DNA from 2 places in the Amycolatopsis sp. MJM2582 genome. Region 2 is predicted to be linked to the other one. Evidence: riboswitches for the same ligand, from Rfam matches in the RefSeq annotation. Region 2 holds a riboswitch; the other holds the start of a gene.

Region 1 (5,796 bases), on a different contig from region 2:
TCGCGGGCTTGAAGTTCAGCCTGCCCGCGGCGCCCGACGCGCATCACGACATCGCGCGGTTCCGGTGGTACCTCGGCCCGGAAGGCGCTGAGGAGCCGCTGGCGATCGGTTTCGACGTCATCACCGTCGAGGACGGCCGGATCAAGCAGGTGCTGGGCTTTCTCGACAAGATGCCCGGCTGACGATCAGGCGAAGGCCTCCGGCGGCGGACAGGAGCAGACGAGGTTGCGGTCCCCCGCGGCCCCGTCGATCCGCCGCACCGGGGGCCAGATCTTCGATGCGGTGAAGCCGGCCGGGAAGACCGCGATCTCCCTGCTGTACGGGCGATCCCATTCGCCCGCGAGACAGCGCGCGGTATGCGGCGCGTTCCGCAGCGGGCTTCCCTCCAGCGGCCACTCCCCCGCGGCGACCTTCTCGATCTCGCCGCGGATCGCGATCATCGCGTCGCAGAACCGGTCGAGTTCACCGAGATCCTCGCTCTCGGTGGGCTCGACCATGAGCGTTCCCGCGACCGGGAAGGACATCGTCGGCGCGTGGAGCCCGTAGTCGGCCAGCCGCTTGGCGACGTCGTCCACGGTGACGCCGGTCCGTTTGGTGAGCGCGCGGAGATCGAGGATGCATTCGTGCGCGACGAGGCCGTCGTGCCCGGAGTACAGCACCGGATAGTGCTCGGCGAGACGCTTGGCGACGTAGTTGGCGTTCGCGACCGCGGTCAACGTCGCCCGCTTCAAGCCTTCGGCGCCCATCATCCGGACGTAAGCCCAGGAGATCGGGAGGATCGACGCGCTCCCCCACGGCGCGGCGCTGATCGGTCCCACCCCGGTGGCCGGGCCGGCGTCCGGCTGCAGCGGGTGGTTCGGCAGGTACGGCGCCAGATGCGCGCGGACGCCGATCGGCCCGATGCCCGGTCCGCCGCCACCGTGCGGGATGCAGAAGGTCTTGTGCAGGTTGAGATGCGAGACGTCGGCGCCGAATTTCCCGTACTGTGCCACCCCGATCAGCGCGTTCAGGTTCGCGCCGTCGACGTACACCTGGCCGCCCGCGTCGTGCACCAGCGCGCAGACCTCGCGGACGGTGTCCTCGTACACGCCGTGCGTGGAGGGATAGGTGATCATGATCGCGGCGAGGTCGTCCGCGTGCTCGTCCACAGTGGACTTGAGATGACCGAGGTCGATGTTGCCCTCGTCGTCGCATTTCACGACGACCACCCGCATCCCGGCCATGACCGCGCTGGCGGCGTTCGTCCCGTGCGCACTGGACGGGATCAGGCAGACGTCACGCGCGGCGTTCCCGCGTTCGCGGTGGTACGCGCGGATGGCCAGCAGTCCGGCGAACTCGCCCTGGCTTCCGGCGTTCGGCTGCAGGGAGACCGCGTCGTAGCCGGTGATGCCGGCGAGCCAGCGCTCCAGATCCTTCACGACGGTGAGCAGGCCGGCAGCGTCCTCGGCGGGCGCGAACGGATGCAGACCGGCGAACTCGGGCCAGGTGATCGGCTCCATCTCGGCCGTGGCGTTGAGCTTCATCGTGCAGGAGCCCAGCGGGATCATGCTCCGGTCGAGCGCGACGTCCTTGTCGGACAACGCCCTCAGGTACCGGAGCAGCGCCGTTTCCGAGCGGTGCGCGTGGAAGACCGGATGGGTCAGGTAGTCGCTGGTGCGGCGCAGATCCGGCGGGAAGCCGTCCGCGGTGTCCGCGTCGAGCGAGTCCACATCGGACACCGCGACGCCGAACGCCTTCCACACCAGGGAAAGATGCTCACGGGTGGTCGTCTCGTCGCAGGCGACGGCGACGTGGTCGGAGTCCACGAGCCTCAGGTTGACGCCGAGTTCCCGCGCCGTGCCGACGATCCCCGCCGCGCGGCCCGGGACGGAAACCGTGACGGTGTCGAAGAATTCGCAGTGCACGACGTCGACACCGCTTTCGGCGAGGCCCGCCGCGAGCACCGTGGCCATCCGGTGCGCGCGGTTCGCGATGGCGCGCAGCCCTTCGGGACCGTGGTACACCGCGTACATCGACGCGATGACCGCCAGGAGCACCTGGGCGGTGCAGATGTTGCTCGTCGCCTTTTCGCGGCGGATGTGCTGTTCGCGGGTCTGCAGCGCGAGCCGGTACGCGGGGGCGCCGTCGGCGTCCTTCGACACCCCGACCAGCCGTCCGGGCAGCTGCCGTTCGAGCCCCTGCCGGACGGCGAGGTACGCCGCGTGCGGTCCGCCGAAGCCCATCGGGACCCCGAACCGCTGCGTCGACCCGATGGCGACGTCGGCGCCGAGTTCACCGGGCGACCGCAGCAGGGTCAGCGCGAGCGGATCCGCGGCCATCACCACGGCGGCGCCGAGCGCCTTGACCTCGGAGATCGTGTGGTCCCATTCGCGGACGACCCCCGACGCGCCCGGGTACGACAGCAGCACGCCGAAGAAGTCGCCGCCGAGCCCGAGCCCGGTGATGCCCTGGGACAGGTCCGCGGTCACCAGGTCGATGCCGAGCGGTTCGGCGCGGGTGCGCAGCACCTCGATCGTCTGGGGAAGGGTGTCCTCGTCGACCACGAACCGGCTCGATTTCGCCTTGCCCGCCCGGCGGACCAGCGTCATCGCCTCGGCCGCGGCGGTCGCCTCGTCCAGCATGGACGCGTTCGCGATCGGCAGCCCGGTCAGATCGGCGACCATGGTCTGGAAGTTGAGCAGCGCTTCGAGGCGGCCTTGCGAGATCTCCGGCTGATACGGCGTGTACGCGGTGTACCAGGCCGGGCTCTCCAGCACGTTGCGGCGGATCACCGGCGGGGTCACGGTGTCGTGGTAGCCGAGGCCAATCATCTGGACCATCGGCCGGTTGCGCGCGGCCAGTGCGCGGAGCTCGGCGAGCGCGCCGGTCTCGGTGGCGGGAGGCGGCAGATCCGGCGGCGTCGCGGACTCCCTCAGCGACGCGGGGACGGCCCGCTCGGCGAGCTCTTCGAGGGAGGCGACGCCGACGACGTCGAGGATGCGCGCGAGCTCTTCGGCGCCGGGACCGATGTGCCGGTCCGCGAAGGGGGTTCCGGATTCGAGAGCGGCCAGTGAAACAGGCTTCATCGGGGACCTCCCAAGACGCGGGGGTGGGGCCGGGACGGATTGTCCTGGCCCTCCCCACTCTGTCCGTACCCCCGAGGGGGCGCCTGAGAGTTTCGCCCGAGTGTTGAGCCGGGCTTGCACCGTCGGCGGGGCCGCCAGGCTGTGACCTGGCGAACCACTTTCCAGAGGCGTCTCTTCCGCGCGGTCCAGGGTGCCTGAGAGGTTCCGGGGAGGACTTGCTCCTTCGGCGCCGAGCTCAACGGTTATCGACTCGGTCTCTCCCGCGCGGATTCGTCGACCGCGGAAGTGAGCCTACCCTGCCGCTCGCGCGGCCTCATGATCAGCCGGTGCGACGGGCGTTGCGGCGCTGCGTGAGCTCGTCCGGCGTGACCGTTTCGATCACGCCGCCGTCGGCCCGCTCGGCCGGGAACTCGTGGATGGTGCCGCTGATCTCCTGCATCGCGCCGCTGACCGCGATGCCGAAGACGCCCTGCCCGCCCTGGAGTAAATCGACGATCTCCTCGGGCGAGGTGCACTCGTAGACGGTGGTGCCGTCCGAGAACAGGGTGACCTTGGCGAGGTCACGGACGCCACGCAGGCGCAGATGATCGACGGCGACGCGGATGTTCTGCAGGGAGACACCGGTGTCCAGCAGCCGCTTGACCACCTTCAGGACGAGGATGTCCTTGAACGAGTAGAGCCGCTGCGAACCGGAACCGTGCGCCGTGCGGATGCTCGGCGCGACCAGCTTCGTGCGGGCCCAGTAGTCGAGCTGCCGGTAGGTGATCCCGGCGATCTGGCAGGCGGCCGGGCCGCGGTAGCCGACGAGTTCGTCCGGGAGGGAAGAGTCGGGGAACAGCTCGCCCTGCTCGCCGTCAGCGACCGGAACGAGCGGCTCTTGAGGGCTACCAGCCTCGACCACGCCATGCCTCCCCTCGCCCGACCTGGCGGCCGGCGAACAAAGCCGCGCGGACCCACGGGAGTCCGCACCGGAGTTCCTCGTCAAGACGAATGCCCCAGACATCCGAATCACACCTTGGCGATTCACCTTCATTGACGGTAAGCGCGTCCGGCAAACCGGTCAACGCGACGCGCGGTCGGCCTCAAGCTCTTCTTGAGGCTTGTCGAGGACAGTCCCCCGTTCGGCCGTACGCTTGCCGGATTTACTCAGCCGTGTTAATTTTTACTCATGCAAGTAAATCCCTCTACCCAAAGTGCCCTGCAAGAGGTTCAGGCGGAGCTGGGGCTCTCGGTCACCGAGGCGGCCCGGCGGGCCCAGATCGTCGGGGCCGCGATCGCGACGATCGCCGACTTCGGCTACCACAAGACGTCGTTCGCGAAGATCAAGGAGCGGGCCGGGCTGTCCAGCACCCGGATCATCTCCTACCACTTCACCAACAAGGCCGGCCTGATGCAGGCCGTGGTCACCACCGCGACCGGGATGAAGGACAAGTTCCTCGAGGAGCGCATCGAGGGCACGACCGACCGTGCCGGGCTGCTGCGCGGCTACATCGAGGCGGAGATCGCCTTCCTCGGCTCGTACCCGGAACTGGTGCGGGTCATGGTCGAGATGGCTTCGAGCGGCTCGGACGCCGAGGGCTGGTTCATGTCGGCACCGCTCGTCGAGGAGTTCCGGACCGGACGGCTCGAACGTCAGCTCCGCCAGGGCCAGCAGGAAGGCGCTTTCGGCGACTTCGCGGCGGACGTGATGGCGCTGTCGATCGCGCAGGCCATCGACGGCGTCGCGGCGAAGTTCGCGGCGGATCCGAAGCTGGACCTGGAGCGGTACGGCCGGGAGCTGGCGGACCTGTTCCTCAAGGCGACCGCCGCCTGATCCGCATTCAGAGGACCAAACGCCTACGAAGAAGGGGCGGCACCACCAGGCGCCGCCCCTTCGATCGAGTTCTCGGGATCAGGTGTCCGCGCCGCGGAAGTCCTCCGGCGAGACCGAGTCGAGGAACTCGCGGAACTTCTCGACCTCGTCCTCCTGCTCGTCGGGGATGATGAGGCCCGCCTCCTCCAGCACCGCGTCGACGGCGTGGATGGGCACCCCCACCCGCAGCGCCAGCGCCACCGAATCGCTCGGCCGCGCCGAAACCCGGATGTCCCCGTCGAAGACCAGTTCCGCGAAGAACGTGCCTTCCTTCAGGTCGGTGATGACGACCTGTTCCAGCTCACGGCCCAGTGCGCCGATGACCTCCTTGAGCAGGTCATGGGTCAGCGGACGGGCCGGGCGGACTCCCTGCTGCTCCAAGGCGATGGCGGTGGCCTCCACCGAGCCGATCCAGATCGGCAGGTAACGCTCGCCTTCGGTTTCCCGCAGCAACAAGATCGGCTGATTCGCGGGCAGCTCCACCCGCACGCCGACGACGCGCATCTCGCTCATCGGGCTTCGCCTCCCTCTCGTGCGCACGGGCTGCAACGCTTGTCTCGACGACCAAGCGACGGTAGTCCCGACGCTACCCGTCTTCCGAGCGCTGTGCTCGCTGTCTCCGACATTCTCGGTTCGCCCGTGGCAAACCCGACTCTCACGGTACGGCATTGGATGCCGAACATTCAGGCATTGACAAGTGGCCTCACAACGGCTCCCGGTCACCTGGAACCGTTCAACCGCCCGTGACAGCCCGTATTCCGGCCTTCACCAAGAGCGTGTGCAACGCCACGGTCAAGGCGGCGAGCTCCCGGACGACTTCGTCACCCCTCGCCTGGGCGTCCTCGTCACGATGCCGATACACCGGGGTCACGATCTGCT
Region 2 (5,796 bases):
CTTGGTCGACTCGACCTCGCCGAACACCTCGCCCGCGGTGACGGTGTCGCCGACCGAGGGGAGCTGGACGAACACGATGTCACCGAGCGACTCGGCGGCGAAGGCGGTGATGCCCACGGTGGCGACGCCGTCGGCGACGTTCAGCCACTCGTGTTCCTTCGTGTACTTCAGGTCCTGGGGGATGCTCATGATGTGGGAAGGGCCTTTCAGGCGCGGGAGTAGAAGGGCAGGGCGACGACCTCGACGGGCTCGATACGGCCCCGGATGTCGACGGAAAGCTCGGTGCCGGGCTCGGAGTGCTCCCGGTCCACGTAGGCCATGGCGATCGGGTAACCCAGCGTCGGCGAGAGGGCACCGCTGGTGACCTCGCCGATCTCGGTCTCGCCCGCCAGGACGGTGTAGCCGTGACGCGGCGCGCGGCGACCGGAGCCCTTGAGCCCGACGCGGACCCGGGGAACGTCCTTCTTGGACAGCTCTTCGAGCGCGGCCTTGCCGACGAAGTCGTTCGGCTTCTCGAACTTGACCACCCTGCCGAGGCCTGCCTCGAACGGGCTCAGCTGGAGGCTGAGTTCGTTGCCGTACAACGGCATTCCGGCTTCGAGACGCAGGGTGTCGCGGCAGGCGAGACCCGCCGGGAGCAGGCCGTGCGGCTCGCCGGCTTCGGTGAGGATGCGCCAGACGGCGGGGGCCTCACCGGCCGGGACGTACAGCTCGAAGCCGTCCTCGCCGGTGTAGCCGGTGCGGGCCAGCAGGACGTCGTGGCCCTTCACGACGGCCGGGACGCTCGCGTAGTACTTGAGCGCGCCCAGGTCGGCGTCGGTGACGGCACCGAGGATCTCGACGGCCTTCGGACCCTGGACGGCGATCAGCGCGACGTCCTCGGACTTGTTCTCGACGACCGCGTCGAAACCCGAGACCCGCTCGGCCAGCGCCTCCGCGACCACGTCGGCGTTGCCCGCGTTGGCCACGACCAGGAACTTCTCGTCGGCGAGGCGGTAGACGACCAGGTCGTCCAGCACGCCGCCGTTCTCGTCGCAGATCATCGTGTAGCGCGCCCGGCCCGGCTTCACGCCGGACAGGTTGCCGACCAGCGCGTAATCGAGGGTGTCGGCGGCCTGCGGGCCGGTCACCTCGATCTCGGCCATATGCGACAGGTCGAACAGACCGGCGGCCTCGCGGACCGCCTTGTGCTCCGCCAGTTCGCTGGAATAGCGGATCGGCATCGACCAGCCCGCGAAATCGGTGAACAGCGCACCCAGTCCTTTGTGGACTCCGTGCAGGGACGTCTCTTTCGACATCAAGTGCCTCAGTTCTCGTAGGCGTTGAGCGGCGGGCAGGAGCAGACGAGGTTACGGTCCCCGCGCGCACCGTCGATGCGGCGCACCGGAGGCCAGTACTTGGACTTGCGGTTCACTCCGGCGGGGTACACCGCCAGTTCGCGGTCGTAGGGCAGGTCCCAGTCGCCGACGAGGGTCTCGGCGGTGTGCGGGGCGTTGCGCAGCGGGCTGTTGTCCGCGGCCCATTTGCCCTGCGCGACGGCGTCGATCTCCGCGCGGATGGCGATCATCGCCGCGATGAAGCGGTCGATCTCGCCGAGGTCCTCGGATTCGGTCGGCTCGACCATCAGCGTGCCCGCGACCGGGAACGACATGGTCGGGGCGTGGAAACCGTAGTCGATCAGGCGCTTCGCGACGTCGTCGACGCTGACGCCGGTCTCCTTGGTGAGCCCGCGCAGGTCGAGGATGCACTCGTGCGCGACCAGGCCGTCCTGGCCGGTGTAGAGCACCGGGTAGTGCTGGTTGAGGCGTTTGGCCACGTAGTTCGCGGCGAGCACGGCGACCTGCGTCGCGGCGGTGAGCCCGCCCGCGCCCATCATGCGGACGTACGCCCACGAGATCGGCAGGATCGACGCCGAGCCGTACGGGGCGGCGCTGATCGGGCCGACACCGGTCTCGGGTCCGGCCTTCTCCAGCAGCGGGTGGTTCGGCAGGTACGGCGCGAGGTGCGCGCGCACCGCGACCGGGCCGACGCCGGGGCCGCCGCCACCGTGCGGGATGCAGAAGGTCTTGTGCAGGTTCAGGTGCGAGACGTCGCCACCGAACTCACCCGGCTTCGCGAGCCCGAGCAGCGCGTTGAGGTTCGCGCCGTCGACGTAGACCTGGCCGCCCGCGTCGTGGACGATCTTGGCCAGCTCGTCGATGCCGTTCTCGTACACGCCGTGCGTGGACGGGTACGTGACCATGATCGCGGACAGCGTGTCGCGGTTGGCCTCGACCTTGGCCCGCAGGTCTTCGAGGTCGACGTTGCCCTCGTCGGTGCACTTGACCACGACGACGCGCATCCCGGCCATCACCGCGGAGGCGGCGTTCGTGCCGTGCGCGGACGACGGGATCAGGCAGACCTCGCGTTCGGTCTGGCCGTTGGCGTGGTGGTACGCGCGGATCGCGAGCAGACCGGCGAGCTCGCCCTGGCTGCCCGCGTTCGGCTGCAGCGACACCTTGTCGTAGCCGGTGACCTCGGCGAGCCAGCCGGACAGCTGCTCGACCAGGGTGTGGTAGCCCTCGGCCTGGTCGGCGGGCGCGAACGGGTGGATCCCTGCGAACTCGCGCCAGCTGATCGGCTCCATCTCGGTGGTGGCGTTGAGCTTCATCGTGCAGGAGCCGAGCGGGATCATGCCGCGGTCGAGCGCGTAGTCGAGGTCCGAAAGGCTCCGCAGGTAACGCAGCATCGCGGTCTCGGAGCGGTGCGAGTGGAAGACCTCGTGGGTGAGGTACTCGCTCTGGCGGCCGAGGCCCGCGGGCAGGGCCTGGGCGCTTCCGGCCGGGTTTTCGATCCCGAACGCGTTGAGCACCTTGGCGATGATCGCGGGCGTGGTGACCTCGTCGACCGCGATGCGGACGTGGTCGGCGTCGACCGGGCCGAGGTTGATCCCGTTCTCGCGCGCGACCGCGACGACCGCTTCGGCCTGGCCGGGCATGCGGGCGAGGACGGTGTCGAAGAAGCCCTCGTGGACGACCTCGACGCCACCCTCACGGAGGGCTCCCGCCAGTCCGGCGGCGAGTTCGTGGACGCGGGTCGCGATGCGCTTGAGGCCGTCCGGACCGTGGTAGACCGCGTACATCGCGGCGAGCACGGCGGGCAGGACCTGCGCGGTACAGATGTTGGAGGTGGCCTTCTCGCGGCGGATGTGCTGCTCGCGGGTCTGCAGGGCGAGGCGGTACGCGGGGTTGCCGTCGGCGTCGACCGACACGCCGACCAGGCGACCCGGCAGCGAGCGCTCGAGCCCGGCGCGGACGGCCATGTACCCGGCGTGCGGGCCGCCGTAGCCGAGCGGGACACCGAAGCGCTGGGTGGAACCGGCGGCGATGTCGGCGCCGAACTCACCCGGCGCGGTGATCAGGGTGAGGGCGAGCAGGTCGGCGGCGACGGTGTACAGCGCGCCGGCGGCCTTCGCGGTCTCGGAGATGGCGGAGTAGAAGCCCGCGCCGCGCAGCACGCCGGAAGCGCCCGGGTACTGGACGACGACGCCGAAGAACTCCTCCGGCAGGCCGGTGAGCAGGTCGCGGACCTCGACCTCGACGCCCATGGCCTCGGCGCGGGTGCGGACGACGGCGATGGTCTGCGGCAGGCACTCGGCGTCGAGGACGACCTTGTTCGACTTCGCCTTCGACGCGCGGCGCATCAGCATGACGGCCTCGGCGACGGCGGTGGACTCGTCGAGCAGGGAGGCGTTCGCGGTGGCGAGACCGGCCAGCTCGGAGACCATGGTCTGGAAGTTGAGGAGGGCTTCGAGACGGCCCTGCGAGATCTCCGGCTGATACGGCGTGTACGCCGTGTACCAGGCCGGGTTCTCCAGCACGTTGCGGCGGATGACCGCCGGGGTGACCGTGTCGTGGAAGCCGAGGCCGATCATCTGCGTCATCGGCTTGTTGAGCGCGGCGAGCGCGCGAAGCTCGGCGATGGCGTCCTCTTCGGACGCGGCGGGGGGAAGGTCGAGGTCGCGGGTGACGCGGATCGCGGACGGCACCGCGGCCTGCACCAGGGCATCGAGACTGCCGAAGCCGACCTCGGCGAGCATCTTGGCCTGCTCGGACTCCGAGGGGCCGATGTGCCGGTCGTCGAAGGACGTACTGGTCAAGGGAGCTCCTTGGGTCAGGCGCCGGATAGACCGGTGCGCTGGGAACTCCCCCTCTGTCATGGCACCTGAGAGTTTCACCACCGATGAGGGTGGCTTTCACCTTGGGTGAGGCGCACTTGCGCGCCTGCTTTCCAGAGTGGCCTCGCGTGAAGCGGTAGTGGGTACCTGAGAGATTCCGGGGAGTTTGCTCCTTCGGTGCCCCACCACGTTCATGGGGGCTCTCCCGCTCCAGCTCGACGGCCCGATCTGCAGTTGTGCGCACACCGTACCTGGCCTGTTCAGCGCGCGTCTACTTCCCACCGACGACGTCACTTGCGAGTTCCGGCTCTGATCACGCGAGTTCCGGCCCGCATTCAGAGGACTAAATGCGGGCCGGGCACAGCTGGGCCTGGGGTGAAGGACCCCTTCACGGCATGAAATGAGGGGAACGCGTCCTTCGGCCCCCAGGACCGAGCGCGACGGCCGGCCCCGAGTCCGTGAAGGCCTCCTTCCCTACCTTGAGAGTAGGGAAGGAGGCCTTCACGGACAGAGGAGCCCGAGGAGCACCGCATTTAGAGGACTAAACGCGGGCGGGGGTCAGAGCGGCGTGACGTAGGCGCCCGAGATGCCCCCGTCCACCAGGAACTGCGAAGCCGTGATGAACGAGGCGTCGTCGCTCGCCAGGAACGCCACCGCGCCCGCGATCTCCTCCGGCTCCGCGAACCGCCCGACCGGCACGTGCACCAGCCGCCGCGCGGCCCGCTCGGGGTCCTTCGCGAACAGTTCCTTGAGCAGCGGCGTGTTCACCGGACCCGGGCACAGCGCGTTCACCCGGATGTTCTCCCGCGCGAACTGCACACCCAGTTCCCGGCTCATCGCCAGCACCCCGCCCTTGGACGCGGTGTACGAGATCTGCGACGTCGCCGCGCCCATCACCGCGACGAACGACGCCGTGTTGATGATCGAGCCCTTCCCCTGCCGCTGCATATGCGGCAGGACCGCCTTGCAGCACAGGTACACCGACGTCAGGTTGACCTTCTGCACCTTCTCCCACGCGTCGATACCCGTGGTGAGGATCGAGTCGTCCTCGGGCGGGGAGATACCGGCGTTGTTGAACGCGACGTCGACCGAGCCGAAGGTGTCCACAGTGGTCTGGAACAGGGCCTCGACCTGCTCGGCGTCGGTGACGTCGGCCTGCACGAACAGGCCACCGACCTCGTCGGCCGCGGCCTTGCCCGCCTCGGCGGAGATGTCGCCGATGACGACCTTCGCGCCTTCGCTCGCCAGCCGCCGCGCGGTGGCGAGGCCGATCCCGCTGCTGCCGCCGGTGATGACGGCGACGCGGCCTTCGAAACGCTGAACCATTCCTATTCCTCCGTGCTGATGAAGACGTTTTTGGTCTCGGTGAAGGCGTCGACGGCGTCCGGCCCCAGCTCACGGCCCAGCCCGGACTGTTTGAACCCGCCGAACGGCGTCCAGTACCGGACGGACGAATGCGAGTTGACCGACAGGTTCCCGGCCTCGACACCGCGTGCGACGCGGAAGGCGCGGCCGACGTCGCGGGTCCAGATCGAGCCGGACAGCCCGTACTCGGTCCGGTTGGCCATGGTCACCGCGTCCGCCTCGCCGTCGAACGGGACCACGGCGACGACCGGGCCGAAGATCTCCTCGGACGCGAG

The links. Region 2 has a riboswitch for glycine ahead of gcvP (aminomethyl-transferring glycine dehydrogenase). Riboswitches for the same ligand answer to the same signal wherever they lie in the genome.
Region 1: linked by a shared signal. The riboswitch ahead of gcvP (aminomethyl-transferring glycine dehydrogenase) and the one ahead of gcvP (aminomethyl-transferring glycine dehydrogenase) in region 2 are both predicted to bind glycine.

The regions. Positions count from the first base shown of each region.
Region 1 covers NZ_JPLW01000002.1:564,648-570,443, reverse strand. The annotation lists gene ED92_RS12875 (nuclear transport factor 2 family protein) at 1-182, shown strand, start outside; gene gcvP (aminomethyl-transferring glycine dehydrogenase) at 186-3,065, opposite strand; glycine riboswitch at 3,237-3,338, opposite strand; gene ED92_RS12865 (MerR family transcriptional regulator) at 3,385-3,966, opposite strand; gene ED92_RS12860 (TetR/AcrR family transcriptional regulator) at 4,234-4,878, shown strand; gene ED92_RS12855 (bifunctional nuclease family protein) at 4,957-5,430, opposite strand; gene ED92_RS12850 (MerR family transcriptional regulator) at 5,651-5,796, opposite strand, start outside.
Region 2 covers NZ_JPLW01000003.1:1,080,203-1,085,998, reverse strand. The annotation lists gene gcvH (glycine cleavage system protein GcvH) at 1-189, opposite strand, end outside; gene gcvT (glycine cleavage system aminomethyltransferase GcvT) at 207-1,298, opposite strand; gene gcvP (aminomethyl-transferring glycine dehydrogenase) at 1,307-4,138, opposite strand; glycine riboswitch at 4,281-4,374, opposite strand; gene ED92_RS23895 (3-oxoacyl-ACP reductase) at 4,715-5,482, opposite strand; gene ED92_RS23890 (aldehyde dehydrogenase) at 5,485-5,796, opposite strand, start outside.